2 regions of the Psychrobacillus sp. NPDC058041 genome follow, and region 2 is predicted to be linked to the other one. Evidence: riboswitches for the same ligand, from Rfam matches in the RefSeq annotation. Region 2 holds a riboswitch; the other holds the start of a gene.
The links. Region 2 has a riboswitch for S-adenosylmethionine ahead of ACFVR1_RS10170 (O-acetylhomoserine aminocarboxypropyltransferase/cysteine synthase family protein). Riboswitches for the same ligand answer to the same signal wherever they lie in the genome.
Positions count from the first base shown of each region.

Region 1 (15,804 bases), on a different contig from region 2:
AATTATTGCTACATTGTTTTCATTAATCGTAAATATACGAGAACCATCTGTTTTTACACTATCCGCTTCATCGACACCTTCTACTTGGTTATTTGTCGTAGAATGATCGCTACTTTTATCACTAGAAGAGTCTCTTTCACTTAAAGCCATTATGTCCTCTGAGACAACTCCCACTCTATCCCCATGTACCTTTCTCACTAACTCAAAATATGCAGTTAGCTCTTCTTTCGATTTAACCGCTTGAATCTCTTTAAACACTTTAATCGGGAATTTTGTTTTACCAAATTGATTTTTTACATGTAAGATGTACGACCCTTCTTCAAGTCCTGTTACCACTACAGATTTTCCATCTTTCGAAATACTATGCTTTACATTTACTTCCTTTCCTTGTTGATTAGTTACATACATATCCCCTTTTTCCCAGGCATTTTTACTAACGACCGAAGAAAACTTTACTTCTAATGGTTGATGTGACATTATCACTTCTTGTGCACTTACTATCGTTTTTGTTGAAGCCAATACACTTACAAAACCGATAATTAAAACTATAGTAATTAGCCAAATACCGCTCTTTTTCATGGTGATCACCCTCTCCACTTCTTTGTTAATCCATTAGACTTAAATTTCTCCAATTGGTTTCACTGCTTCCAGTATTTATTTAAATTATTGATTAGGTATAGAGAATTTTCTGTTTTTTTAACTACCGTATAATTAAGAAAGGAGAGTAGAATAAAAGGAAAATTTAATCTCTCTCCTCACCTAACTTTAAAAGATAAACAAGAAAAGGTTTTCCTGAGTTCATACTCCAGGAAAACCTATTTCTTATTCCTCAAATGGCCATTTCGGTAGCATATGAGAGAGTGTTTTATCTTCTCGATAGCCAAGAACATATTCCGCTTGCATAATTGTATGGATTTCTCTTGTTCCTTCGTATATCACTGGAGCTTTGGAATTGCGCAAATATCTTGCCACTGGATATTCGTCTGAATAGCCATAAGCACCGTGTATTTGTACTGCATCATCAGCAGCCTTGTTGGCAAAGTCACATGCCTGCCATTTTGCTAGAGACGTTTCTCGTGTATTGCGAACTCCTTTATTTTTCAATTCACCGACTCGGTAAACGAGTAATCGGCTCATTTGAAGACCAGCCTCCATTTTCGCAATCATCTGCTGAACAAGTTGGTGTTTTCCTATTTCTTTACCGAATGTTTCTCGTTCATGACAGTATTTCACACTTGCCTCTAGGCAAGCTAATGAAAGACCTACCGCCCCAGCAGCCACAGTGAATCGACCATTATCTAGTGCCGCCATAGCTATTTTAAAACCTTCTCCTTCTTTTCCAAGAAGGTTTTCTTTAGGCACTCGCATATTTTCAAAAAATATTTCACCCGTATTTCCAGATTTAATGCCATACTTCCCTTTTATCGCTTTTGAAGAGAATCCTTCCATTGTACGTTCTACAATAAATGCACTGATTCCGTGATGTTTTTTCGATTTGTCTGTATAAGCAAACACAAGGAAATGATCAGCAGCATCACATAGTGAAATCCAAGTTTTTTGCCCAGTAATCACATAATCTTCACCATCAAGCTCGGCCACTGTCGACATAGCAGCCACGTCGGATCCTGCTCCTGGTTCCGTTAAGCCAAAAGCTCCAATCTTCTCTCCCTTTGCTTGGGGTATTAAATATTTTTGTTTCTGTTCTTCTGTTCCCCATTGCATAAGTGTCATTGAGTTTAGTCCGGTATGCACAGAAACTGCTGTACGAAAAGCAGTGTCTCCTCTTTCAAGCTCCTCACATACAATCGCTAAGGCATTATAGTCCATACCACTTCCACCATATTTTTCAGGTACACAAACACCCATCAAACCAAGGTCAGCTAATTGTTTCCATATACCTTTATCAAATGCACCTTGTTCTTCCCATTTAGCGATATGAGGAATAATCTCATTATCTACAAATTGACGAACTGTTTTACGAAGCAGTTTCTGTTCCTCTGTAAATTCAAAATTCATACGTTGACACCTCTCATAACTGACTCCACAATATTTACTCCTCGAGCTGCCATTTCTTTAATATATAATTCTCCAGGAACTATGAGTTCTGGTGGGAATACACCTCGTTTGGAGATGACATTATTACCAATCATTTGTGCTACAACTGAAATGGTGTTAGCTGTTGCTCTTGCCATTGCTGTTGTACCAGAAAGCTTGTCTTTTTTTGTCGCCAATTCGTAATTATACGTAGTGTTCTCACCGTCTTTAATACCTGTTACAATCACTCTCAATAAAACTACGTCTTCTTTATCACCAAGTAATAATTGAGGTGTCAATACTTCTTTTATGACATCACGAGCTTTAACCATATTTCCATTTACATTTACTATTGTATTTTTATTTGTTAGTCCTAAATCGACAAGCAATTTAAACTTTTCAGCGTGCCCTTTGTAACGAATCGTTTTGTACTCTAACGTATCAATATTCGGAAAGGATTTCGTTAAGGTAGATGTACCACCAGCGGTATGGAATGCCTCTAATTCACCATACTCTTCAAAATAAATAGGTTCAATTTCTGATAAAGATTTCACTTCTTGTAATTTCCCGCCTCGTATAACATGGGAAGGATCGGTATAATGGTCAAACACTCCTTCTAAAGAGAAGACAATATTATATCCAAATATCCCTTCCGGAACGGCTGGAATTCCACCTACATATAAATGAATACCAGAAACATTATCTAATTTACTTGCCCCGTAACCCGCTAGAATATTAATCATTCCAGGTGCCACTCCTAAATCTGGGATAAGGGTAACACCTTTATCCTTCGCTCTTTTATCGAGTGACAGCACTGAGTCTGTTGCTCCTCCTATATGCCCCCCTAAATCGATGGAATGCACGCCAGCTTCCACGGCAAGCCTAGCAACCTTTTCATTAAACGTATAAAATAAAGCATTTATAACAACATCTACTTTTCGCATTATTTGTAGTATATTTTCATCATCATTTGCATCTAATCTTATTACTTCTACCTTCGAATTTTGTAACCTCTCTTTAAACAAATTAGCTTGTCCCACATCTAAATCACATAATAAAACTTTTTCCACGTTTGGGCTTAATACTAAATCACGAGCTGCTTCTTTCCCCATTAATCCTGCTCCTAATACAGCAACCTTCATGTTGTCATCCCCCTATTATTCTGTGTCTATTTGTGCACGTTGCAATTTCCCACTAAAATCTACGTAAATGCTCTTCCATTCGGTATATACATCAAGTGCTGCTACTCCACTATCACGATGTCCATTTCCTGTTCCTTTCGTCCCTCCGAAAGGTAAATGAATTTCTGCTCCTGTTGTACCTGCGTTAACATAAACAATTCCTGTATCCAAATCCCGTTGAGCACGGAAAATTTTATTTACGTCCCTTGAAAAAATAGAACTTGAAAGTCCGAATTTCACACCGTTGTTTACCTCTATTGCTTCCTCTAAAGAACCTACCTCTATTAGTGAAACTACAGGTCCAAAAATCTCTTCCTGCGCAATTCGCATCTTTGGCGTCACATCTGTAAATAGGGTTGGAGCATAATAATTCCCTCCTGCAAGCTTCCCTTCCTCTAATATTTCTCCACCAACAAGTAATTTTGCGCCTTCATCTTGTCCAATCTTTGTGTAAGAATGAATTTTTTCCAATGCGTTTTTATTAATTACAGGTCCTATCTTTACCGATTCGTCCAGACCATCTCCAATTGTTAGCTGTTCCATTTGAGTTAGAAGTAAATTCTCTAACTCTTTCTTTACATCTTTATGCACGATTACACGACTACATGCGGTACAACGCTGACCAGCTGTTCCAAACGCACTCCATAAAATCCCCTCAACTGCAAGAGACAAATCTGCATCGTCCATTACAATTACTGCATTTTTCCCACCCATTTCGAGTGATACTTTCTTTAAATGTCGACCGCCAAGTTCCGCCACTTTGCGACCTGTTTCTGTTGAACCGGTGAAAGAAATAACTTTTACGTCGGGATGCTCAATCATAGCTGTTCCAACTTCTGAACCAGAGCCAAATACAACGTTTGCAACGCCAGCTGGCAATCCCGCTTCCTGAAAGATTTTCGCCATTTCATATGCCATCATTGGTGTTTCTGTTGCCGGCTTCCAAATGAATGTATTTCCTGCAACTATAGCCGGGAATGACTTCCATGTAGCAATTGCAACAGGAAAATTCCAAGGAGTGATTAAACCAACTACTCCAATAGGTGCTCGAACACTCATAGCAAATTTATCGGCAAGCTCTGAAGGTGTTGTTTCTCCGAATAAACGACGTCCTTCTCCTGCCATGTAAAATGCCATGTCAATTCCTTCTTGCACCTCTCCACGGCCTTCTTCAATGACTTTACCCATTTCTTTTGTTAACACTTGCGCTAAGTGTTCCTTCTTTTCTTTCATCAGTCTACCAATTTCATATAAGTAATCTGCCCGTTTTGGTGCCGGTACTAGTGCCCATTTCTTTTGCGCTTTCACTGCAGCAGCAACCGCTTGATCTACGTCGTTTTTTGTTGACATCCGAACTTCCGCCAAATGTTGACCATTCGCAGGATTTACAACAGCTGTGTAATCTACTTCTCCTACTTCTTGCCAATTACCATCGATAAAATTAGTTAATTTCATTTCCCTACCTCTTTTCTATATAGGTGAAAACGTTTCCATTTTAAATACATTCTCTATTTATTTGATAAATTCCTTCAAAAAAATTGAAAAATATGAATTTTCAACTTGAAACTTTTTATTACTTTTCTCGTATTATTAAATAAATATTAATTAGGGAGGAAAATATACATGAATAATCATGAAATTGATTTCAAATTATATGGAGATGATATGCAGTTTGTAGAGATTGAATTAGACCCAGGAGAAACTGTAGTTGCTGAAGCAGGTAGCTTAATGATGATGGAAGATGACATTACTATGGAAACCATTTTTGGTGACGGCTCAAGTTCATTTGATAATGGAATAATGGGCAAATTAATAGGGGCAGGCAAACGTATGTTAACAGGCGAAAGTTTATTTATGACTACATTTACGAATGCAGGTAATGGAAAAAAACATGCTTACTTTGCCTCTCCATATCCCGGAAAAATAATTCCTATAGATTTAAGTGAATATCGCGGTAAAATTATTTGTCAAAAAGAAGCTTTTTTAGCTGCAGCGAAGGGTGTTTCTGTTGGAATCGAATTTCAACGTAAGTTAGGAACTGGTTTTTTTGGTGGAGAAGGATTCATCATGCAAAAGCTTGAAGGAGACGGTCTTGCTTTTATTCATGCGGGAGGAACGATTCATAAAAAAGAACTTCAGCCTGGTGAGGTTTTAAGGGTAGACACTGGTTGTTTAGTAGCGATGACTTCTGACGTAGATTATAATATCGAAATGGTTAAAGGAGTGAAAACTGCTCTTTTTGGAGGAGAAGGTTTGTTTTTCGCTACTCTTCGTGGACCAGGTACTGTATGGATTCAATCGTTACCATTTAGCCGTTTAGCGAGCCGTGTTTTTGCAGCTGCTCCGCAAACACTAGGTCGAGGCTCAAAGGATGAAGGAAGTATCGCTGGTGGAATATTTGATCTTTTAGGAGGAAAATAAATAGTTATTATGAGCCATTCTTTATTTACTTCTTAAGAATAACCGGGCTTTCCGCTTTGGCGGAGCTTTTCGCGGACATGGCTTCATTCTCCTAGGCCAACAGGATGTTGGTCATGAATGCGTTGCCCCAGGGAAGAGGCGTCTTTAGCCTTCCTTCCCTTTCTTGCGTTAATGCGGAGCCATCTGCTCATGCACCTGCCGCTTCGCTTTCGGCGCAGAAAACATCTGCTAATCCCGATGAAGTCGCCACATCCCCTCCAATCAACTAGTATGTATGGAACGATTTATCATTGCTTAGTAAGATAGATGACATGGAGCTTCTACGGCATGATATTGCCACCAAAAAATATCTGCCCATATCCTGATGTTATATGCCCTTTAACTTTCGCTGTACCCCTAAGCAGTCACTATCTCCCCTTTAACTTTGGTTATCTGCCCATATCTTGCCTGCTCCGCAAAGGAACCAGTTGTTCATGGCCATAAAATTAAAAATTTATATACTTTCTGTAAAAAACTCTTTTATTCTACTTTATTCCGCAAATTGTTTATAAAGAATCGACCTCCTCTTCATATACTAGTGGAAGAACATTTTTCTATGAAAATATTGTTCTTAAGTATGGGAAAGGAGGTGTTAGCAATGAAAGCTTCTTTAGGTATGTGGATTGGCTGGATTGGGATTGTATTAGCAGTTGTGGGGTTCTTTTATTATCCTATGATACTTGGTGGTGGTGCGGTAGTCTTGGGATTAGTTGGTTTAACTTCCCCACAAAAATTCCTAGCTTGGATTTCTATAGTACTTGGAGCAATTGCATTCTTCCTTCCGATGCTCCAATAGCTACATGTTGACTAATAAATCTGCGGCATGTTCGGCGCATTTACCGCACATGCCTTTTTTACATTTCAAGCCTTACTAAAGGACAACCATCTGCCTTGACTATTTATTACTTCATCTCCTTGTATTATTATCCATCCCATGATAAACTATTTTAAATTTAACATTTAGAAAATTTAATATTTTATTTCTTATCAAGAGAGACGGAGGGATTGGCCCGAAGATGTCTCAGCAACCAGCCAATAATGGTGTGGTGCTAATTCCAATAGACGGACATCGTCTTGAAGATAAGAAGACTAACTTCAGTATTTTTTTGAGGATTCTCTTCTTATTAGAGAATCCTCTTTTTATTTGGAGAAATATCAGCTCCTTTACTCCTGCGTGAAGCTTAAAAGGGCCACCAAGAGGCCTACGTATTTCTTATTTTAATTGAAGAGGATGAATATTATATGTCAAAAAATAGTTTAGAAACCCAACTAGCTCAATTAGGGAACCACAGTGATTTGATAACAGGTGCTGTTAATCCGCCAATATACTTGTCAACTGCTTACATCCATGGTGGTCTTGGCCAGTCGACAGGATTTGATTATACACGTACTAAAAATCCTACTCGCGCTATTTTAGAAGAAGGTATCGCTAAATTAGAAAGTGGAGATGCAGGTTTTGCCTGTAGCTCGGGTATGGCTGCAATTCAATTAGTACTATCTCTTTTCCGTTCTGGTGACGAATTGATTGCTCCAGAAGACCTTTACGGGGGAACGTACCGACTATTTAATCAGTACTCAGATTCTTACAATATTCATACTACATATGCAAAGTTTTCATCCGTAGATGAAGTAAAATCACTTATTACCGAGAACACAAAAGCAATCTTTATTGAAACACCGACAAATCCTTTAATGCAGGAGATCGATATTCAGAAATATGCGGAATTAGCTAAAGAGCATCAATTACTATTAATTGTGGACAATACATTTTTAACTCCTTACTTACAACGCCCTATTGAGCTTGGTGCACATATTGTCATTCATAGTGGAACCAAATATATTGGAGGTCATAATGACGTGCTTGCTGGTCTTGTTGTAGCAAAAGGGACAGAATTAAGTGAAAAATTACATGCAAATCATAATGCATCTGGCGCAGTGCTTTCCCCATTCGATTCATGGCTACTAATCAGAGGATTAAAGACACTTCATTTACGAATGAACCAGCATGATGTAAATGCGAAAAAGATAGTAGAATTTTTGCAAAACGAATCTGCAGTAAAGAATGTACTCTATCCTGGAAAAGGCGGAATGCTTTCTTTCCGCTTACAAAAAAGCGAGTGGGTAGGTCCTTTCCTTGAAAAACTTCAATTAATTGTTTTCGCAGAAAGTCTTGGTGGAGTGGAAAGTTTCATTACATATCCCGCTACTCAAACGCATGCAGATATACCGGAAGAAGAGCGCAATGCCCGTGGTGTAGATAATAGCCTTTTACGTTTCTCAGTTGGTGTTGAAGAAGTAGAGGACTTAATCGCAGACTTGAGACAAGTATTTAATGAACTAGAAAGTGATGTGAGTGAATAATGACCTACCCAAACGAACAGTTAGAAACTAGTTTAATAACGACTTCTACAAGAGGTTGGTCAGAGAGAAAAATTGGTGCAGTCAATGTTCCTATTTATTTGTCTTCCACTTTCCACCAAGGAAATTTTGATGAATTTGGGCCATATGATTATAGCCGTTCCAGTAATCCAACAAGAGATGCTTTAGAACGAACTATTGCAGAGTTAGAAGGCGGAACTCGCGGATTTGCATTTGCTTCCGGAATTGCAGCAATTTCTTCTGCATTCATGCTTCTCTCTTCAGGTGATCATATTGTCATTACAGAAGATGTATATGGTGGAACTTTTCGATTTGTAACGGAAGTATTGCCTCGTTTTGGAATTGAACATACTTTTGCAGATTTTACAGATGTAAAATCCGTTACAAATGCTATTCGTTCAAATACAAAATTATTATATATTGAAACACCATCGAATCCCTGTCTTGGAATCACAGATATTGCCAGCATTGTAGCGCTTGCTAAAAGGAATGATTGTCTTACTTTTTTGGACAATACTTTTATGACTCCACTTTATCAACGTCCGCTCGATCTTGGTGTAGATGTAGTCCTACATAGTGCTACCAAGTTTTTATCAGGTCATAGTGATATTATCGCAGGGCTTGCTGTAACGAAAGATGAAGAACTGGGAAAACGATTAGCCTTCATTCAAAACTCGTTCGGAGCAGTTTTAGGTGCTCAAGATTCTTTTTCTTTAATTCAAGGAATTAAAACTTTAGGTGTACGATTTGAAAAATCCTCAGAATCTGCACAGAAAATCGCTACCTATTTAATGCAACACTCCTTAGTAGAAGAAGTTTTTTATCCCGGTTTATCTACACATCCTGGTTACGATATTCATGTGAAGCAAGCGAGCAACCCAGGAGCTGTTCTTTCATTCCGATTACCTAATCGGACAGTTGCCAAAGTATTTGTAGAAAACGTAAAAATTCCTGTTTTTGCTGTAAGTCTTGGTGGTGTTGAATCCATTCTATCTCACCCTGCCCAAATGTCACATGCGGCTATGCCGAAAGAAGAACGTGAAAAACGAGGAATTACCGATGGACTACTCCGATTTTCCGTCGGATTAGAGAATGTAGATGATTTGATTGCAGACTTCGAGCAAGCATTCACTATAGCAGAAAAAGAGAAAGTGATAACTTAACGAATTGACTTACCTAGCAACCTCTTTTATGAAGGAAGGAAATTTATTAACAGGAGAAGATAAGTTGGTTAAAATCCGTCATGTATTGCGGGTGATATTGAGGAATGAGTCTGTTTTTATGAGAAGTTGTGAATAGGATTGGAATTATTGTACATTAAAAGTTGTTAAATGATGGATCGCAACCAATTATGTTACCCTCTCCTTTACTTTTATTGCAACGTAATATGCTACACAAATAATAGTAAAAGACCTCTTCTCTTTGTCAATTAGACAACGAAAAGAGGCCATATTCATCAATTTTATTTATAATCCTAAGTTCTTCGCAATAATTACTTTCATAATTTCATTTGTTCCAGCGTATATGGATGCGACGGGAATATCTCTATATCTCCTGGCGATTTTGTACTCTTCCATATAACCGTATCCACCATGTAATTGCATACACTCTATGGAAACTTCACGAGCAGTTTCTGTCAGCCAATATTTTGCCATCGACACTTTCGTGACAACATCTTTCCCATTAAGATGGTCTTCAATAAGTGACTCAAGAAATGATTTTCCAAGCTCTACTTTTGTCGCCATTTCCGCTATTTTAAATTGTGTATTTTGAAAAGTTGATATGGACTTCCCAAAAGCTTTACGCGATTTTACATATTCTATTGTTGTTTCAAGCATATCCTCCGATGCAATTTGCGCTGCAAGGGCAACAACTAGTCTTTCTTGTTGCAGCTTTTCCATTAAATAGCCGAATCCATGGCCCTCTACGCCTATTAAATTTAAGACAGGAACACGACAATTTTCAAAATACAATTCTGCTGTGTCTTGTGCATGGAGTCCAACTTTGGCAAGCTTTCTTCCCTTTGTGAAACCGGGTGTACCTTCCTCTACCATTATTAAACTAATTCCTTTATGCTTTGGTTCTATACTCGAATCCGTTTTTACGACAACGAGAAATAGATTTCCATTAATACCATTTGTAATGAATGTCTTTTGGCCATTCAACACATAATAATCACCATCGCGGATAGCGGACGCTTTAATATTGGCTAAATCAGAACCGGTACCTGGTTCTGTCATGGCAATTGCTGTAATGATATCGCCAGTCACACAACTTGGGAGCCACCTTTGCTTCTGTTCTTTTGAGCAAAACGATTCAATATACGGTACAACAATATCATTGTGCAAGCTTACTCCAACTAAACTAGTTCCTACTCTTTCTAATTCCTCAGAAATGATCACATTGAAACTAAAATCTAAACCCAAACCGCCATATTTCTCTTCTACTTGAGGACAAAGGAATCCCATCTCCGCAAGCTTCTTCCAAAAAGAAATAGGAATGATTCTTTCTTTTTCCCATGTATGATAATAAGGTACTGCTTCTTTTTGAAGAAATTTCTGAAGCGAATCTCGAAACATCTCATGCTCATCTGTTTCAAATCTATACCTTCCCAATGTCTATCACTCCTATTCTATTCGTTCAATTATAGTAGTGTTCGCCATTCCCATTCCTTCACATATAGCAAGCAATCCATATCGACCACCTATATGTTCTAGTCTATTCATCAACGTAACAAATAATTTCGTTCCGGTTGCACCCACCCCAGTGGATGACCAAGTGCAATTGCTCCCCCTCTCTAACTAATGTTGATAGTACTTTAAAGAATTAAATAATACCTCGGATTTCCGTTTTAGGTGGACGCGTTCGTTGTGATGGCCCATCTGTCTCACTCATCCTTTCACTACAATCTATTAAGTGAGTAGTACCTAACAAGAAAAAATGCCAAGATGAACAAAAATTCACCTTGGCATTCTTAAATTTCAAATAGTTTTTATTAACGGATTTTACTTTATCTTTTGTAAATAATACGTTTCCTCTCTAGCCATATGATCTGCCATTAGAGGGGTAAAGGTCCCTAATGCTTCTTTTTTAATTCTCATTTCTTCCAATTCCTTTAAGAACACTTTAAAAATCGTCATTTCCAATTCAATATCATTATGGAATTTATCTAATGCTGGAAATCTCTCTACATTCGCACGTAAAAAACCTGCTAGTTCAACTGCTTTTAAATAGAAATCTTCCCAGTCTTTCATAAATTGCTGTCCTTGGTCTTTCAGTTTTCTTTCTACTATGTCTAAATTTGCATCAATAGCAACCGCATGACCCGCCGCATCAAGCAGCCAAAGCAAATCATGATGTAAAGGATGTATTATTGGAACTTCCTGACCTTGTTCTAAGTAGGTAAATACACGGATAGCCTCTTCCACTTCGTTCACCATATGATTGATAAAGGATGGCGATAAGGATATTTTAATATCCCCAATTAAATGATCTTTTATGAGATACAACTTAAACACACGGATTTCTTCACTCGCTAATTTTGCCTGCTTGACTAACAAAATAAGTTCATCTGTATTTAATGGCTGTTTTGAGGTCATTAATAATTGATCAAAGAGATTAGTAAAAGAATTTGCAGCTTCAATTTTTTCCGTTTCATTAGGAGCTAATGAATCATGAATAAATCTTCCATGATCTCCTAACACTTGCAACCAAAAATGAAGTTCATACAATGCGGATTCCTGAAATGTTTTTTCCAGTAAAACCCCTCCTTTTCCCCCTCTAAAAATATATGCATTCACCTATAAATTTGTGAATGGGATAGGCGATTGCATTATACATTTGGAATTGTATTTGGTTTTATTTATCCGCTAACATTTTTTTATTTTGATTTATATCAATCCTTAATTACTTAAACAGGTTGTCCACTTAGTCTCATTTGTGCCCATCCTTCATAGGATAGTCTGAAGGAGTGATTTCATTTGGAGCCATCATTATATCGAGGAAGTTATTACCCTTTTGTGTCACCATTAGACCCTTGCCCCCCTATTTTAGTTAAGCATTTTGTTTTACCACCTCAACTCTTTACGAATTTTCAAACTCCTGGTCTACCGCAAAATTCTCCAGAAGAAGCACTATGGCAAGGTTCTCTTTGGCCACAATTTGTGGATGGATTTTCGCGAGAGGAAGGAATTTCATGAATGAATTTGAAGAAAGACTAGACTTGTTAAAAAAAGTACAACAAATGGACTTTGTAGTAGTTGAGTTAACTTTATACACAGATACTCACCAAGATGATTTAGACGCTTTAGAACAATGGAGAGAAGCAATAAAAGAGGCGGCAAGGGTACGCAAACATTATGAAAGTAAATTTGGACCTTTATCATTAATGTCTGCCCCTTCCAGACAAGCAATTGATGTAGGCTGGCGCTGGAATCAAACACCATGGCCATGGCAACTATGAGAAAGGAGAAAGGTAATGTGGGTTTATGAAAAAAAACTGCTCTACCCGGTAGAGGTTACCACCTGTAATCCTATGCTAGCAAGATACATTATGGAACAATACGGTGGTGCGGACGGAGAACTTGCTGCTGCTCTACGATATATGAATCAACGCTATACTGTTCCTGATAAAGTAATTGGCCTTCTAACAGATATATCGACAGAAGAATTTTCACACTTAGAAATGTTGGCAACTATGATTTATAAGTTAACGAAAGATGCTACACCAGAACAATTAGAAAAAGCAGGCTTAGGAGCCCATTTTGTCAACCACGGACATTCCCTATTCTATTCAAATGCTGGTGGTGTTCCTTTTACCTCCACATATATTCAGTCAAAAGGCGACCCCATTGCCGATCTTTACGAGGACATAGCTGCTGAAGAAAAAGCCCGTGCAACCTATCAATGGTTAATAGACATCTCCGATGACCCTGGTATAAACGATGCATTAAGATTTTTAAGAGAAAGAGAAAATATTCACTCCCTCCGATTCCGCGAAGCAGTCGAACTATTAAAAGACGAAAGAGACCGCAAAAAAATCTTCTAAACGAACCCCCAAAAATAATCCATAAAAAAATCGCATAAACATTACAAAAGTGTTACCGGTGCCAGGCACCAGTAACACTTTTGTAATAAAAAACGCTTGGTAAGGTGATTATTCCCTATACCGAGCGTTTTATTTATTTTTTTGTTAGATTATTACTTCCCCAAAAAACTATATGCACGATACTTAAAGTAATTTGGTTTTAAAAATACTTTTTCAAAATAATATTAGTATATTTCATAGCTCATCGGTGAACAATATTTCTAAGTTAAAAAGTAAAAAAAGCCTTCCGCCAAAATAGTAAGGTAAGGAGGAATCAATCATGAAGTCTTTAAGTATAAAAATCGGAGTATTTCTTATCATATTTTTTTGTATAGCCTACGCTTCTTCTGCAATGGATAAAGGGAGACCTTATTATGAAAAGAAGGGATATGTTCTTTGGGGTATTAATACAGAGGAAAAAGTCATTGCTCTCACATTCGATGACGGGCCCCATTCTGTCTACACTCCACAAATACTGGATTTACTTGAAGAATACGATGCAAAAGCAACGTTCTTTGTCATTGGTGAAAGGGCATTAACCTATCCAGACCTCATTCTTCAAATAGGCTATGGCGGCCATGAAATAGCTAACCATACTTATACCCACCCTTATAAAATTACACCTGAAGAGCTCAAAGAAGAATTAAAAAAGACAAATGAAATAATCTACGATATTACTGGTACTTATCCTTTATATTACCGCCCTGTTGGGGGTACTTACAATGATCGCATTATTAATACTGCTGTACAAAACGGTTACAAAGTTGTTATGTGGTCGTGGCATCAAGATACCGAAGACTGGAAAACACCAGGAGTTAAAAAAATCGTATCAAGAGTAGTATCTGGGGCTAAACCAGGTGATATTGTATTATTTCATGATGCAGGCGGAGATCGTTCACAAACAGTTAAAGCTCTAGAAGAGATTCTTCCAGAACTTAAAAAGCAAGGATACAAATTTGTAACAGTATCTGAATTATTAGAAATAAATAATTTGAGCATAAAAAAATAGTAGAATAAACCATTAGTTGGTCTATCCTACTATTTTTTAACGCTAACGTATAAAAAACTTGATAATCGACTCTTAAGTATTAAAACCTATTTAAATCGATGAATTAATTCGCTTAAGGAATGCGCTACTTTTTGAAGTTCGCCACTCATTTCTTCCAATGAACCCATTGCAATTGTTTGGTTTTCTGTTGAGCTTGCTACTTCCATTGTTTGATTAGTAGCATCACTTGCAAACCCTTTAATATTTTCAAATGCCGCTAGAATTTCCTCAGAACCTGCTGACATTTCTTCCGTAATAGCAGAGGTATCTTGAATCTCTAAATTTATTTGACTAATTGTACTTACAACATGTTCAAGCATTTCTCCAATTTTTTGGACTGCTTCCGTTCCTTCTGTAACTTTGGTAGATGTTGCAGCCATCACATGACTAACATCATTAGTAATTTGTTCAAAGTTATCAATAAGTGTTCTAATTTCTTCTGCTGAATTCCTGGATTGTTCGGCTAATTTCTTTACTTCATCTGCTACTACCGCAAACCCTTTTCCTGACTCACCTGCGCGTGCTGCTTCAATTGCAGCATTTAATGCAAGTAAATTGGTTTGTTCAGCTATGTCTGTCATAACATTTGTTATTTCCTGAATTTGTTTGGATTGGCTACCTAGCTCCTCTACTTTTCCTCCAGTTTGATGGACCATTTTTTGAACATCTCTGATTTGCTCCACGACTTTCTTCGATTCTTCATGACCATCTCTAATGAAGATGGTTACGTCATTGGATGTATTGGACATTTCATTTCCAGAGTCAGCAATTTTTTGAATTCCTATGGACATCTGTTCTAGTGCAGTAACAGATTCTTCACTATGATGTAATGATTTTGTACTTCCCGCCGCTAATTCAGCCATATTTTTATTAATTGTCCGGTTAGTATCCATTGTTTTTTCAATGGTCTCAAAGAGTTGAGTTGATGATGATAAAACTTGTGAAGAATGACTATTCATCACATTCATGACCGAGCTCAATTGCTCATGAGAAGCAATAAACGATTTTGCCAATGCAGATATTTCATTTTCTGAGCGAAACTTTATTCCACTAACTTTTTTGGCAGCTAAACTCCATTTCCCTTCTGCAAAGTCTCCCAAAGCATCACTTACAACAGTAAGAGGAGCCAACGTTCTTTTTGTATATAAATAAAATATGGTTGTAAGAACAAGAATAATGACAAGGAATATTACCGCAACAAGTGGAATAGTAGTTTTAAGAAGATTGCTCTGAATTCCTGCGACTTTTTCAGCATCAATATCAACCGCCAAAATCCCCACAATATCACCTTTACTGTCTCTAATTGGAGAAAATGCCGATAAGTATCTTCCAAACTCAGGATCATTAATAACTTTCGTACTTACCGAATTTCCTTGTAAAACAGGGCTTACATCTTCAAAAGTTGTTCCAGTCGTTTTCTGTCCAATAGTTGCTGCACCTTCTGCTCCTTTTGGATACCCATCAATCATTATTTCAACCGAATTTGCATCAGCTTTTAACGTATATAGATAAAGTATACCTGTGCTATCCAATTCATTAACAAACTCATTTCTTAACTCCCAATATGTATCACTTTCCACTGGTTCATCCATAAACTTCTTGTATTTATCTCCGTC
Region 1 covers NZ_JBHVRO010000003.1:121,023-136,826, reverse strand. The annotation lists gene ACFVR1_RS05795 (beta-propeller domain-containing protein) at 1-579, opposite strand, end outside; gene ACFVR1_RS05790 (acyl-CoA dehydrogenase family protein) at 823-2,016, opposite strand; gene ACFVR1_RS05785 (saccharopine dehydrogenase family protein) at 2,013-3,176, opposite strand; gene ACFVR1_RS05780 (aldehyde dehydrogenase family protein) at 3,192-4,670, opposite strand; gene ACFVR1_RS05775 (TIGR00266 family protein) at 4,839-5,636, shown strand; gene ACFVR1_RS05770 (hypothetical protein) at 6,274-6,471, shown strand; SAM riboswitch class I at 6,657-6,762, shown strand; gene ACFVR1_RS05765 (methionine biosynthesis PLP-dependent protein) at 6,918-8,036, shown strand; gene metC (cystathionine beta-lyase) at 8,036-9,217, shown strand; gene ACFVR1_RS05755 (acyl-CoA dehydrogenase family protein) at 9,521-10,669, opposite strand; partial or broken gene ACFVR1_RS05750 (steroid 3-ketoacyl-CoA thiolase) at 10,682-10,848, opposite strand; gene ACFVR1_RS05745 (DUF2935 domain-containing protein) at 11,060-11,785, opposite strand; gene ACFVR1_RS05740 (hypothetical protein) at 12,035-12,253, shown strand; gene ACFVR1_RS05735 (spore coat protein CotJB) at 12,250-12,516, shown strand; gene ACFVR1_RS05730 (manganese catalase family protein) at 12,532-13,101, shown strand; gene ACFVR1_RS05725 (polysaccharide deacetylase family protein) at 13,421-14,149, shown strand; gene ACFVR1_RS05720 (methyl-accepting chemotaxis protein) at 14,236-15,804, opposite strand, start outside.
Region 1: linked by a shared signal. The riboswitch ahead of ACFVR1_RS05765 (methionine biosynthesis PLP-dependent protein) and the one ahead of ACFVR1_RS10170 (O-acetylhomoserine aminocarboxypropyltransferase/cysteine synthase family protein) in region 2 are both predicted to bind S-adenosylmethionine.

Region 2 (15,804 bases):
TTGGGTACATACCTGCTCCAGGTCCTACTAATGTTAGTGTGCCGATATAGTTTGTATCTAGAGAGACCGCATTGTTTACTCCTTCGATTGCATATAAAGGATGATCTGGGCCAACTAGTTGGGGACCTACGGATGCGAAGAGCTCTCCGTTTTCATCCTGCTCAATTTCTGCAACATGGCGATAACGTAGCCCTTCTTGTTTCGCTTTCTTTACATCTTCTAATGAAATGCCGTCAATTCCAACTACTCGCACATCATCCCAATTAGGCTGTTTTTTAAATGCAAGCGCACTTAATATCATCAGTTTACGGAATGCGTCTTGACCTGAAATATCATTATATGGATCTGCTTCTGCATAGCCTAGATCCTGTGCTTCTTTTAATGCATCATTGAACTGACATTCATTTAGACGCATTTGCGTCAAAATGTAGTTAGAAGTCCCGTTTAAAATTCCTTGAATTCTTTTCACTGAATTTACTTGAAGTAAGTTTTTCAACGTTTTAATAACAGGGACTCCACCAGCTGTTGTTGCCTCGTATCCAATAAATACACCACGTGATTTTGCTCGTTCATGAAGGGGAATACTGTATTTAGAGAACATCACTTTATTTGCAGTAATGACGTGACATCCTTTGTCGATTGCTTTACATAAATACCCATAGGCTGGTTCTTCGTTCACGATAGCTTCAAATACAACTTGAAGTCCTGGAATATTAATAATATCCTCGAAATCATCTGTTACAAGTACACCAGGTGTTGGGATTCTTTCTTTCGATAAATTATTTACGAGAATGGCACTAATTTCGATATCCAAACCTAGTGATTTTTTTAGGTCTTCTTTTTTTTCATTCACAATGTGATAAATTCCTTGGCCTACTGTTCCGAAACCTAGAATTACTGCTTTTATTTTTGCCATACTTTCTCCTCCAAATGAATCTGCACAATTGAGCTTCCATATTCATAATCTAATAAAATATCGAATCGTATTTTCGACTGGCTATTTTACATATTGTAGACTATCTTTGCCCAATTAACAACAAAATTCTACCTAGAGAGGACATTTGTACTTTGTATAAGTACTTTATCAAGTGCATTTTGCAAATCTTCTACTGCTTCTAGACCTACCGACAAGCGGATTAAGTCCTCTGTAACACCTGATTTCACTAAGTCTTCCGGCGTCAGTTGTTGATGAGTTGTAGACGCAGGATGGATAATTAATGATTTTGCATCACCAACATTTGCTACATGCGACCAAATTTCAATATTGTCAATAATATGTCGGCCTGCTTCTTTGCCGCCTTTCACCCCAAAAGTTAAAATAGATCCAAAACCATTATTTAAGTATTTTTGTGCAAGTTCATAGGATGGGTGATCCTCTAATCCAAGGTAGTTAACCCATTCTACGCCCTCATGATTAGATAGATATTCTGCTATTTTTTGTGCATTTTCATTGTGCTTTGGTACTCGCAAATGAAGTGTTTCTAAACCTTGTAAGAAAGAAAATGCTGCTTCCGGGCTTAAGGAGGGGCCAAAATCACGTAACAGTTGAACACGGAGTTTAATCGCAAACGCTACGTTTGGAACATCAATTCCATATCGTAAGCCATGATAGGTTACGTCTGGTTCTGTGAATCCAGGGAATCTTTCGGAATCCCAATTGAAATTTCCTCCATCTACAACTACTCCCCCGATTGTTGTTCCATGTCCGCCAATCCATTTTGTTGCAGAATGGATGACCACATGTGCACCATGTTTAATCGGGTTTGCACCATACGGGCTTGCAAATGTATTATCCACTAGCAAAGGTACTCCTACCTCATTTGCAATTGCAGAAACTTTCTCTACATCAAGTACATTTAAGCTTGGGTTTCCAATAATTTCAGCAAAGAATCCTTTTGTTTTTTCCGTCACCGCTGTGCGGAAGTTTTCTGGATCTGTTGAGTCAATAAACTTTACAGTAATACCGTAACGCGGCAATGTATGGGCAAACAAATTAAATGTTCCACCGTATAAGTTTTCCGCTGCAATAATTTCGTCGCCGGCTCCAGCAATATTTAAAATGGAAAATGCGATTGCTGCCATTCCAGAAGAAAGCGCAACTGCCGCTGTCCCTCCTTCAAGTAATGCAACTCGTTGTTCAAAGACGTCTACTGTCGGGTTTGTGATTCGTGAATAAATATTGCCTGCTTCCTTCAATGCAAATAGATTTTGAGCATGCTCTGTATCACGGAATACGAAAGAAGTTGTTTTGTGTATCGGCACTGCACGTGAACCTGTAACTGGATCTGGTTGTTGACCACCGTGTAAAAGAAGTGTTTCTGGTTGAAAATTTGTCATTTTGAATTCCTCCTGTAAAGTAGTTTAGATGGACGCTTATGGAGGCGGGAGAGGAGTGTTAGAACAAACAAAACCCCTCTTCGCTTAAGAAGAGGGGTGCAATTTCGCATGTTCCTCCTCTTATCTTCCAAATTCATAACCTGAATTTGTAGGATTTAGCACCTTTCCAAGTTCAGAACTTGTTGGTTGCCGGGCATCGTAGGGCCTAGTCCCTCCGCCACTCTTGATAAGAGTATTAGATTTAGTTTTCCATCTTGTTACACAGTATAAGATTCTAGTAATCAATTAGTCAAGTATTTTAATAAAAAATTCTGAAACTTCTTTATTTCTCAAACGTTACATGTAATAGAGAAATTTTTAGGGGTGTTTTAATGACAATTTGGATTATTTGCGTACTAATTATTAGCTATCTAGTCGGAGCAATTCATGGTTCGAAGGTTGCTCAATTTTTTAGTGGAGTCAATATTAAAAATGAAGGGCTAAAAAACTCTGGTGCTTCTAACGCAGCAATCGTTCTTGGAATGAAATATGGTATTTTAGTTGCACTAATTGACATTTTGAAAGGGGTAATCGTAATTATCGGTACCCGCTATTTCATGCAGCACTTTGCTTTATTCTCCGATGTTGAACAGGACTTATTAATTTATATAGCGGGAGCTGCTGTTATCTTAGGTCATAACTTCCCCATTTACACTCAGTTTAAAGGTGGAAAAGGAACCGCTTCTATCATTGGCATATTATTTGCTATTTATTGGCCTGTTGGACTGATTGGACTTTTATTATTAGTAGGTACGACTTTTTTAACGGATTATTTATTGATCGGTGTATTTGTTTTTTATTTTGTATTTGTGGGTGGGACTATTTGGTTTTCAGAAGGGTATGCCCCTATTGCAATTGCTTGTTTTTTATTCATCATGGCACTTGTTTTGCATATCGAAAATTTTCGCCGTTTAGCATCTAAAGAAGAACCAAGAATTTCAGCATTTTTAAGGAGAAAGAAGCCCTCTATTGGAATGAAATGAGTGAATTGAATGAAGAAAAAAATGAGGTGGATTGTGCTTATTCCTCTATTTGTCATTGCTTCTGGAGGATTTGGTGTGTGGATGCTTACGAGTAAATGGCTAGCGGAGGGACTTGAACCTAAAGCAGATGGAACCAATGAGTATGCAATCGTGCTTGGTGCAAAAGTAAAAAAAGGAAATATCCCTTCCCTTGCATTACGGTATCGGTTAGATTCAGCGCTAAAATATGCTACAGAGAATCCACATGTGAAGCTTGTGTTATCTGGTGGACAAGGACAGGATGAAGATATTGAAGAAGCCGTCTTTATGAAAAATTTTCTCTTGGAACAAGGGATTGCGGATAAACGTCTCATCGTAGAAAATCGGTCTACCTCTACTTATGAAAACTTGCTATTTTCTCAAGAGTTGCTGCCCGAAAATGTGACGTCCGTGACAATTATTACAAGTGACTATCATCTACATCGAGCGAAAATGCTTGCAAAAAAAATAGACTGGGACGCCGATGTCGTATCAGCAAAAACACCGAAAAGTGTGGAAATGAAATTGCGAATGCGTGAGCGAGCCGCGCTCTTGAAGACTTATATTGTAGGGAAATGACTCCGAATTTGTTCGGAGTCATTTTTTTGTTTGCTTTTTATTAGCACTTTAAGCTGTCTCTTTACCGCTATTTTTAATGTGGTTTATGATTGATGCATAAACGTCTGCTACCATCTGAGCACCATGACTATTTAAATGAATCCCATCTAACGTGAGATTAAGTCCTCTTTTTTTGGATAACTCGTCAATTTTCGTAGCTTTCTTATAGAAGAATACATCCATCATTACCCTCATCGGATTCGTGCTAATATAATCGGAACTGTTGACATCGGCTAGACGCTTTTCAAAAAAGGTTTGCATATTTAGAAAATGGACGTTTTCATGATGAGTGGCAACTGATTCTATGATGGTAGACAATTCTTTTATTTCTTTATTAGAAACATTATTTATATCTTCGCCGACAAGTGCTGGCGTAACTACAACTATTTTCTTTGAGGATTCAAGAACTATATTAAAAACACTTTGATAATACTCTTTAAACTCAACATGATCTTTCGCTACTGGCTGTGCTTGAACACTTAGCAATTTAGAGTAGACATCATTCACACCAATCCATAAGAAAGAAAGATCATAGTCTTTTGCAAGCTTAGTCTTCGATAAACGTTTATGCAAACTTTTAACGGTCTCCCCTGGTTTACCTAGATTAACGAATGTATAGTTTGGGAATTTTTCTTCTAAAATATTATAGAATGAAACCCCAGGTCGCCCTTCCGTTAAGCTATCTCCGATTAACGCAACTTTCATTTCAATTCCTCCTTTTATAATTGACTCAAAAAGATAGTTTTCAAATCTAGATTCACTGTATAATCTACCGTCTTCTATTTATAAAAGTGAATTCATTCTTTTACATACTTATTAAGAATAAAAGCTTATCGGGAAATATATTTATAGTTAATTTTACAGAAAATACAAAACATTTTAAATACTGTTCACAATAATGTCATTTAAAATATGGGAGTAGATAGCTCTCGTTAAAACGGGGATTGCTCTCGGATGTAGGTGGAATGCTCTCACATCTGCAGGAGTTACTTTAGGAAAGTAAAGATTTTAATTTGATTAGGAAGAAAAGGCTTCCTTTGAGCATGGAAGCCTTTTTAGTATCGAGAAATTTTAGTATGGTAACCATTCTCCCCATATGGTTGTAGTTGTTCCAACCATTTATCTAATAGTTTTTGTAGTTCTTTCTTCTCGTCTACGTATTGATTTTCTGAGTTTTTTAGTATCTCAACATGTTCAATTTCAAATGCATCTTCACCAAATTGTTTCCACTCCTCTTGGAGTTTTCGATTTGTATGAGTACCTGTTTCTAACGTAAATTTCGTTCCGTTTAATGTTTTGAAGTTACGTGTAGATGCAACGAATTTTTTGCCGTTTTGCTTATTTGTGATGACATAAATTCCACCTTCCACTTTTACTTCTTTATATTCTTGTTTCAATTCTTTTTTACGATCCATTTTTCTCCACCCTCTACTATCGCCTTGGCGAATTTATACTTTATTTCAGGACTAAATGAAGTTAATTTTTCACCCAGTACGCACTACCATCATCTTTTCTGTCTAAAAATCCATACTCAATTAGATAACGTCTTAAAGTGACAAAATCAGCATATAAATCTTTAAGTATTGCATTTATTTCTTTTTCACTATATGTTTTTTCTAATTCAACTCGTTTGATGATTACACTTAGTGTTGCTAATTTTAGCTTTTCTTTTTTCGGAAACTTTATTAGTGGTCCATCAACGCCTCTCGGGAAAAATTTCTTTTCTGCTTCTTCTTGCTCTTCTTTCGTTATTTTGTACCGATCTTCTTTCATTTGTTTTAGTCCTCTACTTTAGTTTTTCACCCAGTACGCACTGCCATCATCTTTTCTATCTAAAAATCCATACTCAATTAAATAGCGTCTTAAAGTGACAAAGTCTGCATATACATTTTTTAGTACTGCATTTATTTCTTTTTCACTGTATGTCTTTTCTAATTCGAATCGTTTGATGATGACACGAAGAGTTGCTAGTTTTTGCTTTTCCTTTTTAGGAAACTTTAGAAGTGGTCCATCGACGCCTTCGGGGAAAAATTTCTTTTCTACGTCTGCCTGCTCATCTTTCGTGATATTGTATCGATCATCTACCATTGTTGCTGTTTTATGGAGAGGTAGGAATGTAGGAGCATGGTCATCTTTTTCCTTCAATAATTCCATCATTGTGAAAAATATTTTAGCTTGTCGCTCTTTTTCCTTTAAGACAAAACGATGATTTCTAATTGTTGAACTGCTGCCGATGTTCAGTTCTGTTTGTATTTCTGCATCACTCTTACCTTCGTAAAATAATCGAAGTAAACTACTTTGATGATCTGTTAATCCTGTAAGTTTTTTATTTAGGCCAATTAGATAATGAAATACAGATCCATGCTCCGTATCGATATGTCGTTTCATATAACGTTCCGCCTCAAATAACCGATTTTCAATAGGGTAAATAATACCTTTTTCAATCGTTTCTCCACATAATAGGCAAACAAAAGATTCACTTCCTTCTATATACCCAACTTTTAATTGTTCTGCATTTGCATTCCAAAATAACTCCGATATTTCCACGCAACAAACACAACCTTTTTTTGTTTACTATTTTATAGACATATTAACCACTCGTCTATTATAAGTCAATTAAAAATTTTAGTTGCAATATATCAGAAAATAATGAACAATTGAATTGATAACGTTTCGAATTACGAAGAAACGAACAGGAGGAGAAACTCATTGGTAACATTTAAAGATTACGAATACAAACGACCAAATTTGGAAGAAGACAAAGTAAAGTTCCATGATGCTTTATCAAAGTTTAAGGAAGCATCTTCAGTAGAAGAGCAAAGTACAGCAATTGAAAAATTGAATGCACTTCGTAATGATTTTTCAACGCAAGCTAATCTGGTTTACATTCGAGCATCTATTGATACGAATGATGAATTTTATCAAAAAGAACGAGATTATTTTGATGAAGTAAGTCCAGAAGTAGAAGAACTCGTTACGGAATATTACAAAGCACTTGTCGCTTCTCCTTTCCGTAAAGAATTAGAAGAAAAATGGGGTAACCAGTTATTTGATCTTGCTGATTTTCAAATAAAAGCCTTTTCTTCTGAAGTAATTTCTCTTATGCAGAAAGAAAATAAATTGGCTTCTGACTATTCTAAGCTTGTTGCTTCCGCACAAGTTGAATTTAATGGGGAAACTTTGACACTTGCCCAACTTGGACCATATGGTGAATCAACTGATCGAGAAGTACGTAAGAAAGCAACAGATGCAAGAGCAGGTTTCTTCCAAGAGCATGAAGCAAAGTTCGATGATATTTATGATCAGCTTGTAAAAGTTCGTCATGAAATTGCAACTAAATTAGGATATAAAAATTTTGTGGAGCTTGGGTATATTCGTATGAATCGTATCGATTACAATGCGGAAATGGTAAAAAAATTTCGTGATCAAGTTCGTGATTTTATCGTTCCTGCTGCTTCAAAATTATACGAGCGACAAGCGAAGCGTATCGGGTTAGATGAACTAAAGTTTTACGATGAATCGCTTAAATTCTTGACTGGAAATGCTACACCACAAGGATCTCCAGAGTGGATTGTGGATAATGGAAAGAAGATGTATGAAGAGCTGTCACCTGAAACCGCAGAATTTTTCCAATTTATGATTGATCGTGATTTGATGGATTTAGTAGCGAAGAAAGGGAAAGAGTCTGGAGGATATTGTACTTTTATTGATAATTACGAATCTCCGTATATTTTCTCTAACTTCAATGGAACTTCAGGAGATATCGATGTGTTAACACATGAAGCAGGTCACGCATTCCAAGTGTTTACGAGCCGCAATATCGGAATTCCTGAGTACATTTGGCCAACGTTCGAATCTTGTGAAATTCACTCGATGAGTATGGAATTTTTCACATGGCCTTGGATGGAATTATTCTTTAAAGAACAAACCGATAAATATAAATTTGCACATTTGAGTAGTGGACTTCTATTCTTGCCTTACGGTGTAGCGGTAGACGAATTCCAACACGTCGTATATGAAAATCCCGAAATGACCCCTGCTGAACGTAAAGCAGCTTGGAAAAAAATCGAAGAAATCTATTTACCTCATCGTGATTATGATGGAAATAGCTACTTAGAGGCGGGTGGCTTCTGGCAACGCCAAGGGCATATTTATTCTAGCCCATTCTATTATATTGACTACACATTAGCGCAAATTTGTGCGTTCCAATTTTGGAAGCGTTCAAGAGAAGATCACGAATCGGCTTGGAAGGATTATTTACACCTTTGCCAGTTAGGCGGCTCAAAATCTTTTACTAAATTAGTAGCTGATGCAAATTTAATTTCTCCATTTGAAGAAGGTTGTGTTGAATCGGTTATTGGTTCAATAGAAGAATATTTAAATAGTGTGGATGACTCTGCTCTCTAATAGAGAATGGAACGGTAACATGTTAAATCCAGCCGGTTTTTGGATTCGATTAGGTGCAAATATTTTGGATGGTCTCATCATCGGAATTCCACTAATGGTTATTAGTTTTATCATTACGGGAGAATTTCCTGAAACTTGGTTGTCAACGGTTTGTGAAAGCATCTATGCATTGATAGTACCTCTTTTATGGTCTGGATATACAATTGGAAAGAAAATAGTCGGCATTCGAATTGTGAAAATAGATGGTTCAAGTATAGACTTCTGGACAATGCTAAAACGAGAAATTATTGGCGGTCTTGTGTATGCACTTACATTTGGAATAGGAACTATCGTTAGTATATGTATGGTTGCCCTACGAGAAGACAACCGAGCAATTCATGATTTTATCGCAGGTACTTATGTAACTTACAATCCTCCTGAATATTGAATTACCCTAGAGCAAGCATCTTCTAGTTCGGATGCTTGTTCTTTTTTTATTTTATATTCGCATATACTATTGCAGGATATTTTCTACCAATAACGAATATAAAGTAAAAGGGGTGTCATTATTTTTATGTGGAACAAGATTATTAGCATTTTTATTGCGGTGATGGCTATTATTTATATTTTCTTCATTCCGGATGACCCAGTAATAACTAAAATAACGTTTAAACTTATTCCAATGCTATTGATAATCTTGTATGCATTGATGCAATCTGCTGGAGAGTCCAAAAAATATAAAATTCTTATTATGACTGGCCTATTTATTTGTATGCTTGCAGATGGTTTGATTTATTGGTTTATTGTTGGCCTTATTACATTTTTAATCGGGCATATTTGGTATATTGTTGCGTTCCGCCATATTAAAACATCAACTATTCCAAAGTGGGCTGCTATTCTTCTTATTTGTTACGGAATTGGGATGGCTTTTTGGATTGCTGGAACTCTTTGGACAAAAGGAGATTTTGTTTTAGCCGCTGCTGTCATTCTATATATTATTGTTATTTTATCAATGGGATGGAATGCATTTCAAACAGCTAATAAATTCGCAATTATTGGTGCCATTTTATTTATGATTTCGGATTCTGTGCTTGCCATTAATCGATTTATTATAGATGTTCCTTTTTCGGATGTCCTTATTATGATTTCCTATTACGGAGCTCAGTTCTTGTTTGCATATAGTATTCATGCTCATTATTCCGCAACTCGAAAGAATCTGTTAAAATAAATGTAGGCTTTTTAATTTGAAAGGGGATTTATTCTCATGAAAGAAACATTAATCGAGCGTTTAACTCGCTATGCAAAAATAGACACACAATCGAATGCTGCAAGTCTTACTTGCCCATCAACAGATGGTCAATGGGATTTACTTCATGTATTAGAAAAAGAACTTGCAGAAATCGGTCTAGAAGAAATTACTTTAGATGAAAATGGTTATTTATTCGCTACTTTGCCTTCTAATACAGATAAGGATATTCCGACAATTGGATTTTTAGCTCATGTCGATACTGCAACTGATTACACTGGGAAAAATGTAAACCCTCAGCGTATTGATAGCTACGATGGTCAAGATATCACACTGAACGAAAACACAGTTATGACTGTGAAGGATTTCCCTGAGCTTAAAAATTACGTTGGTCATACACTTCTTACTACAGATGGTACAACACTATTAGGTGCGGACGATAAAGCTGGAATTGCAATTATTATGACGGCAATGGAATACTTCGTTCAAAATCCAGAAGTGAAACACGGAAAAATACGTGTAGCATTTAATCCTGATGAAGAAATCGGTCGCGGACCACATAAATTCGACGTGGAAAAATTCGGAGCAAAATTTGCTTATACAATGGACGGTGGACCTCTTGGTGAATTGCAATATGAGAGCTTCAATGCAGCAGGTGTTAAAGTTGTAACGAATGGTACGAGTGTGCACCCTGGCTCTGCAAAAGGAAAAATGGTGAACTCTATTACAATTGCTATGAAATTCCAATCACATATGCCAACAGACGAAGTTCCTGAGAAAACAGAGGGTTATGAAGGGTTTATCCATTTGATGAATGTTAATGGGGATGTAGAGAAAACGGAACTTAGCTATATAATCCGCGATCATGACCGCGAAAAATTCGAAGTGAAAAAGCAATTATTCCTGGATACTGCTGAAAAGATCAAAGCAGAATACGGAGAAGGTGCTATTTCTATTGAGTTAAACGATCAATATTACAATATGGGTGAAAAAATTACACCAGTTATGGAAATTGTAGATGTGGCTAGAGATGTTATGGTTTCACTAGATATCGAACCACTTATTATTCCAATTCGTGGTGGTACAGACGGTTCCCAGCTTTCTTTCATGGGTATGCCTACTCCTAACGTATTTACTGGCGGAGAGAACTATCATGGTAAATACGAATACGTATCTGTTGATGTTATGGAGAAAGCAACAAAAGTAGTAAAGGGTATTATCCAATCATTTGAAAAACAAGCTTAAGTAGGTGTTTAAATGCGTGAAATACTTCTTGGTGTTTTAGCCTCTTTATTTTTTGCAGTAACATTCATACTTAATCGTTCAATGGAATTATCGGGAGGAAGCTGGCTTTGGAGCTCTTCCCTCCGTTACTTTTTCATGGTCCCTTTTTTATTAGTCATCGTCTATTATCGAAAAGGGTTATCTACTATGTTTAAGGAATTAAAAACCGCCCCTGTTCCATGGTTAGTTTGGAGCTTCGTCGGTTTTGTGTTATTTTACGCACCGATAACTTTTGCAGCTGGATATGGACCAGGATGGTTAATATCAGGGATGTGGCAATTTACGATTGTTGCGGGTGTTCTCCTTGCACCATTATTCAAGTTGAAAATCGAGAATCGAATTATTAAACAAAGAATTCCTGTTGTATCACTTTTTATATCGCTTGTCATTTTAATAGGAATTATACTAATACAAATTCCAAATACAGAATCAGTAAATATGAGCATGATCCTTTTAGGAATCCTCCCAGTAATCATTGCAGCATTTGCCTATCCACTAGGAAATCGAAAAATGATGGGGCATTTAGAAGGAAGACTAGATACATTTCAGCGCGTTTTAGGCATGACCATTGCATCGATGCCGGCTTGGATATTAATGGCTGTCTATGCCTTTTTCACGGTCGGATTACCTTCGATAGGTCAAGTTTTCCAATCTTTAATTGTTGCTGTCAGTTCCGGAGTAATAGCTACTATTTTATTCTTTATGGCAACAGATCGAGTTCGTGACCATCAGGGTAAACTTGCAGCCGTAGAAGCAACTCAGTCCACTGAAATTATTTTTGTTATTATTGGAGAAATGTTTTTACTCCATGTTCCTTTGCCAGCCCCAACTGCACTCGTTGGCCTTGGAATAATTATTCTAGGAATGTTTTTACATAGCTATTATACGAAAATCTTAAATACGAGAGTTGCTTTGAGGACCAAATAATAATACAAAGTGCAGAGTTTTGTAACTCTGCACTTTTTTTCTTAAATCATATATGCTTCTAGTGCTTTTTCCACACTATTTACAAAACTTCCTCCAGCTCCCCAGTCGAAACGAAGAAATACTCCCTGTCCTGCTCCTGATGAAGCGGCATGCACTTTCGTATTATTTTCCAAATTATCGATAGTAATAGTTAGTGAAGCACGATTGCTTGTGCGCATATAGTATTTTTCTAAAACACAAACAATGACTTGATGCTCGCCAACAACCCGTTCATATACGTCTACAATTGCTCCGGAAATACTTCCTTGTACTATATACTCATGCAAAATGTCTATTGCTTCTTTTGGTGATATTGATACATAAAATTCTCGTACATCCATTTGGATCCCCTCTTTTCTTCTTGTATCTAATTTTACGTTTGACTTGAAGAAAAGTTCCTCACAAAAAAACTTCTTAAAGTGACATTTACTCCTTAGAAAGCTTTTGAATTGTTTACTATTTCAATGCTGCTTGAAATAAAATAGAGACGCCTGATTCAATTGCGGCATCACTAACAGCTTGTGCCACCGCATTCACTACTCTCTCATCAAAAACATCCGGAATAATGTAATCCTCCGATAATTCATCCTCATCAATAAGAGAAGCAATTGCTTGAACGGCTGCTAGCTTCATTTCCTCGTTTATATCCGTTGCCCTTACATCTAGCGCTCCTCTGAAAATTCCTGGAAAAGCTAAAACATTATTCACTTGGTTCGGATTATCAGAACGTCCAGTTGCAATAACTCTTACACCCCACTCTTTTGCTAAATTATATGCAATTTCTGGATTTGGATTTGCTAAAGCAAAAACAATCGAGTCATCATTCATCGCATCAATTATATCTTTGGTTAAAAGATTCGCTACCGAAACACCGATGAACACATCTGCACCAACCATTGCATCTTTTAATGATCCCCTTAATCCTAGTGGATTCGTAATACTAGCAATGGACTCTTTTATAGGGTTCATACCTTCTTCACGGCCCTCATAAATAATTCCCGTCGAGTCACACATAATAATTTGCTGATACCCAAGTTGTTGAAGGACTCTTAAAATAGCCATTCCTGCTGCACCAGCACCATTAATCACTAGTTTCAATGAATGAATCTCTTTGCGGACAAGCTTCACTGCATTTTGGAGACCTGCGCCAACTACAATAGCTGTACCATGCTGATCATCATGAAATACAGGTATATCTAATTCTTTACGAAGACGATCTTCTATTTCAAAACAGCGTGGTGCAGAAATATCTTCTAGATTTATAGCTCCAAATGTCGGACTCAATGCTTTTACAATTTGCACAATCTCATCTACATTTTTTGTATCCAAACAAACTGGAAAAGCATCAACGTTCGCAAATCTTTTTAACAAAATTCCCTTCCCTTCCATAACTGGTAATGCTGCTTTTGGTCCGATATCACCAAGTCCCAAAACGGCTGTACCATCTGTCACAACTCCTACTAGATTACCCTTCATCGTGTATTCATAGATGGCAGAAGAATTATTTTTTATTTCCAAACAAGGTTCTGCTACTCCAGGAGAATAAGCTAAACTTAAATCCACCATACTCTCTATAGGAACCTTTGAAACCATTTCCATTTTTCCTTTATAACTTCGATGCATATTTAATGCTTTCGTCTTTAAATCCATTTTCTCACTTCTACCTCCTTAGATTTCCATCAGCTTCTATCTAGCTATATATTCTGAAAATTATAATGATTCTGTTCGTTGAAGTCAATTTAGTGAAGACTTGCACAAAACAACTAATTACAACATCCTCTTTTGGTTATATTAGGGGCGTATAACTACCATTTACGGGTATATCGAACGGACTTAGGGGCAGATAACTACCGATTACGGGTATATAAAGCGGACTTAGGGGCAGATAGCTCTTTTTAAGGGGCTTTCAACAAACGTATGGCCAGATACCTAATATCCAGTGGTTTTTATTAATGAATATATTATTTCCACAAAAAAATCGGCAACCATTAATGGCTGCCGAAATAAATGTATGCACTGCACTAACTCAACTTTGAGGGGGTTAAGTGTGCTATTGATCAGCCACAATTTGGAGAAAAGTCGCTGGCAAGAATATTCTCAAATTAAGAGTATTTCTCTATACGATAATGATAATCATTTTCATTTAAAATGTCAACAATAATTCAAAAAAATTGTATACTATTCTTATGACAACTTTAACGAACGATCAAATTCGACAACTGAATAATTATAGTGTCTATTTGGAACCATCAGGATCGCCAATTTTTCATGCGAAAAACGTTGAGAACGCACTTCCCATTATTAAATTAATTTCCGGAGCACCAAATGATCCGATTGCAGCATCCTTTTTTATGCGAAGAGTTGGAATGTTCATCTCGATGCAGTTTTATATGATGACTATGTATGATGAAATTTGGGATGGTCCACTTGAATCAATACAATTTTTCGCTATAACTGAGTATGGTAATAAAACAATTAGCACGTATATACCGGAAGAATACTTTCGAGAAGTAAAGGATGATCGTGCGAAAGATATTCAACATGTTTGGGAACATCAATGCTTCTCCATTATCCAACAGCTCCGAGCGCAGTGCAGTATATCTCCAATGACACTTTGGGAAAATGTGTTTGGTTATCTACTGTGGCATTACTACGTTTTTTTAGAAAATCCTGTTATTGCTGAACAAGCTAAAATTGATTGGAATTTATTACAAGATGAGACTATATGGAAATCATTTACTTCAAAATCTCATTTGGCTAAATATTTGAGAGGACAACATCCTGCTAAATTAATGAATACAACAGTCCGTACTACTTGTTGTTTTTCAAAAGATATTCCTGGATTACAAAAGTGCGGATATTGTCCAAACTAAATTTATCATTTTTTCATGCATGTTTAATCATCCTTTGGGAATAGCTAATAAGAGTCTAATATTAAAGGAGTGAGGAAGCTTGGGAAACAAGATAGATGAACGTGTCGAGAATAAATTAAATAGTATCGGTACTGAAGAAAAAGAAGAAATACTAAAAAACTTTACTTCATTTAAATCCTATTTAGCTGGCAAAGTAGCCGCTGGAGAAAAAATAGGCTTAAGTGAAGAGACATTAGCTAAAGCAACTGAAAAAGTAGCTGGTTATTTAGCCACTCATGAAGAACCTCGAAATCGTGAACAACATCTTCTACAACAACTATGGAAAAGTGGAGACAAAGAACAACAACATGCACTTAGCCATATGCTCTTGAACCTTGTTAAAAATGAAGGATAAAGGTCCTAAGGATGCTAAAGGTCCATTTTTAGACAATCCAGATGGCGTCCGAACTACGAAAGAAAGTCTATTCGATATGCATAAGGATATGCAAACTGTAGATGCCATTCAAGTTGAAGAACTTAACATGAAAGTGCAAGACGAAAACTACCACCACCACACAAAAAATCGTTCTATAAGTGAAGAACGATACCCCTAAAAAAAGAATGAGCTCCGAACCACCTCGGAGCTTGTTTTTTATATTAATTTTGCAGCAACTAAACGATTTCTTATAACAACCGCCAACAATGCTGCAACAATAGCCTTTGCAAGATCCGGCAATATAAACGGCATCATTCCCCCTTTAAAAGCACCATTCCAAGGAAGATCTACTACAACCTTTAACCAACCTGTACCAATCAATAAAATTATAAAAACTGCAATCATATTTGCAATAATCGCTTGTACTTTCGTATGGCCAAATTTCTCAAGATACCACCCTATGAATAAAGTAGCAGGTATAATTGCAATTAGATAACCACCAGTTGGACCTAAGATAATTCCAAAACCACTTTTCATCCCTGCAAATACAGGTATCCCAACTAATCCCATTAGTACATAGATAATTACTGCTAACGTTCCATATTTTTTCCCTAGGATAGTTGCGGTTAGCATGACCGC
Region 2 covers NZ_JBHVRO010000005.1:197,674-213,477, forward strand. The annotation lists gene ACFVR1_RS10165 (homoserine dehydrogenase) at 1-916, opposite strand, end outside; gene ACFVR1_RS10170 (O-acetylhomoserine aminocarboxypropyltransferase/cysteine synthase family protein) at 1,045-2,337, opposite strand; SAM riboswitch class I at 2,455-2,570, opposite strand; gene ACFVR1_RS10175 (glycerol-3-phosphate acyltransferase) at 2,709-3,359, shown strand; gene ACFVR1_RS10180 (YdcF family protein) at 3,369-3,956, shown strand; gene ACFVR1_RS10185 (SGNH/GDSL hydrolase family protein) at 4,005-4,700, opposite strand; gene ACFVR1_RS10190 (GIY-YIG nuclease family protein) at 5,051-5,410, opposite strand; gene ACFVR1_RS10195 (DUF2087 domain-containing protein) at 5,472-5,768, opposite strand; gene ACFVR1_RS10200 (DUF2087 domain-containing protein) at 5,787-6,542, opposite strand; gene ACFVR1_RS10205 (M3 family oligoendopeptidase) at 6,705-8,402, shown strand; gene ACFVR1_RS10210 (RDD family protein) at 8,422-8,829, shown strand; gene ACFVR1_RS10215 (lysoplasmalogenase) at 8,956-9,609, shown strand; gene pepT (peptidase T) at 9,646-10,872, shown strand; gene ACFVR1_RS10225 (DMT family transporter) at 10,885-11,838, shown strand; gene ACFVR1_RS10230 (DUF6054 family protein) at 11,880-12,218, opposite strand; gene ACFVR1_RS10235 (NAD(P)-dependent malic enzyme) at 12,334-13,527, opposite strand; gene ACFVR1_RS10240 (hypothetical protein) at 14,064-14,750, shown strand; gene ACFVR1_RS10245 (DUF3243 domain-containing protein) at 14,830-15,144, shown strand; gene ACFVR1_RS10250 (hypothetical protein) at 15,134-15,343, shown strand; gene ACFVR1_RS10255 (biotin transporter BioY) at 15,382-15,804, opposite strand, start outside.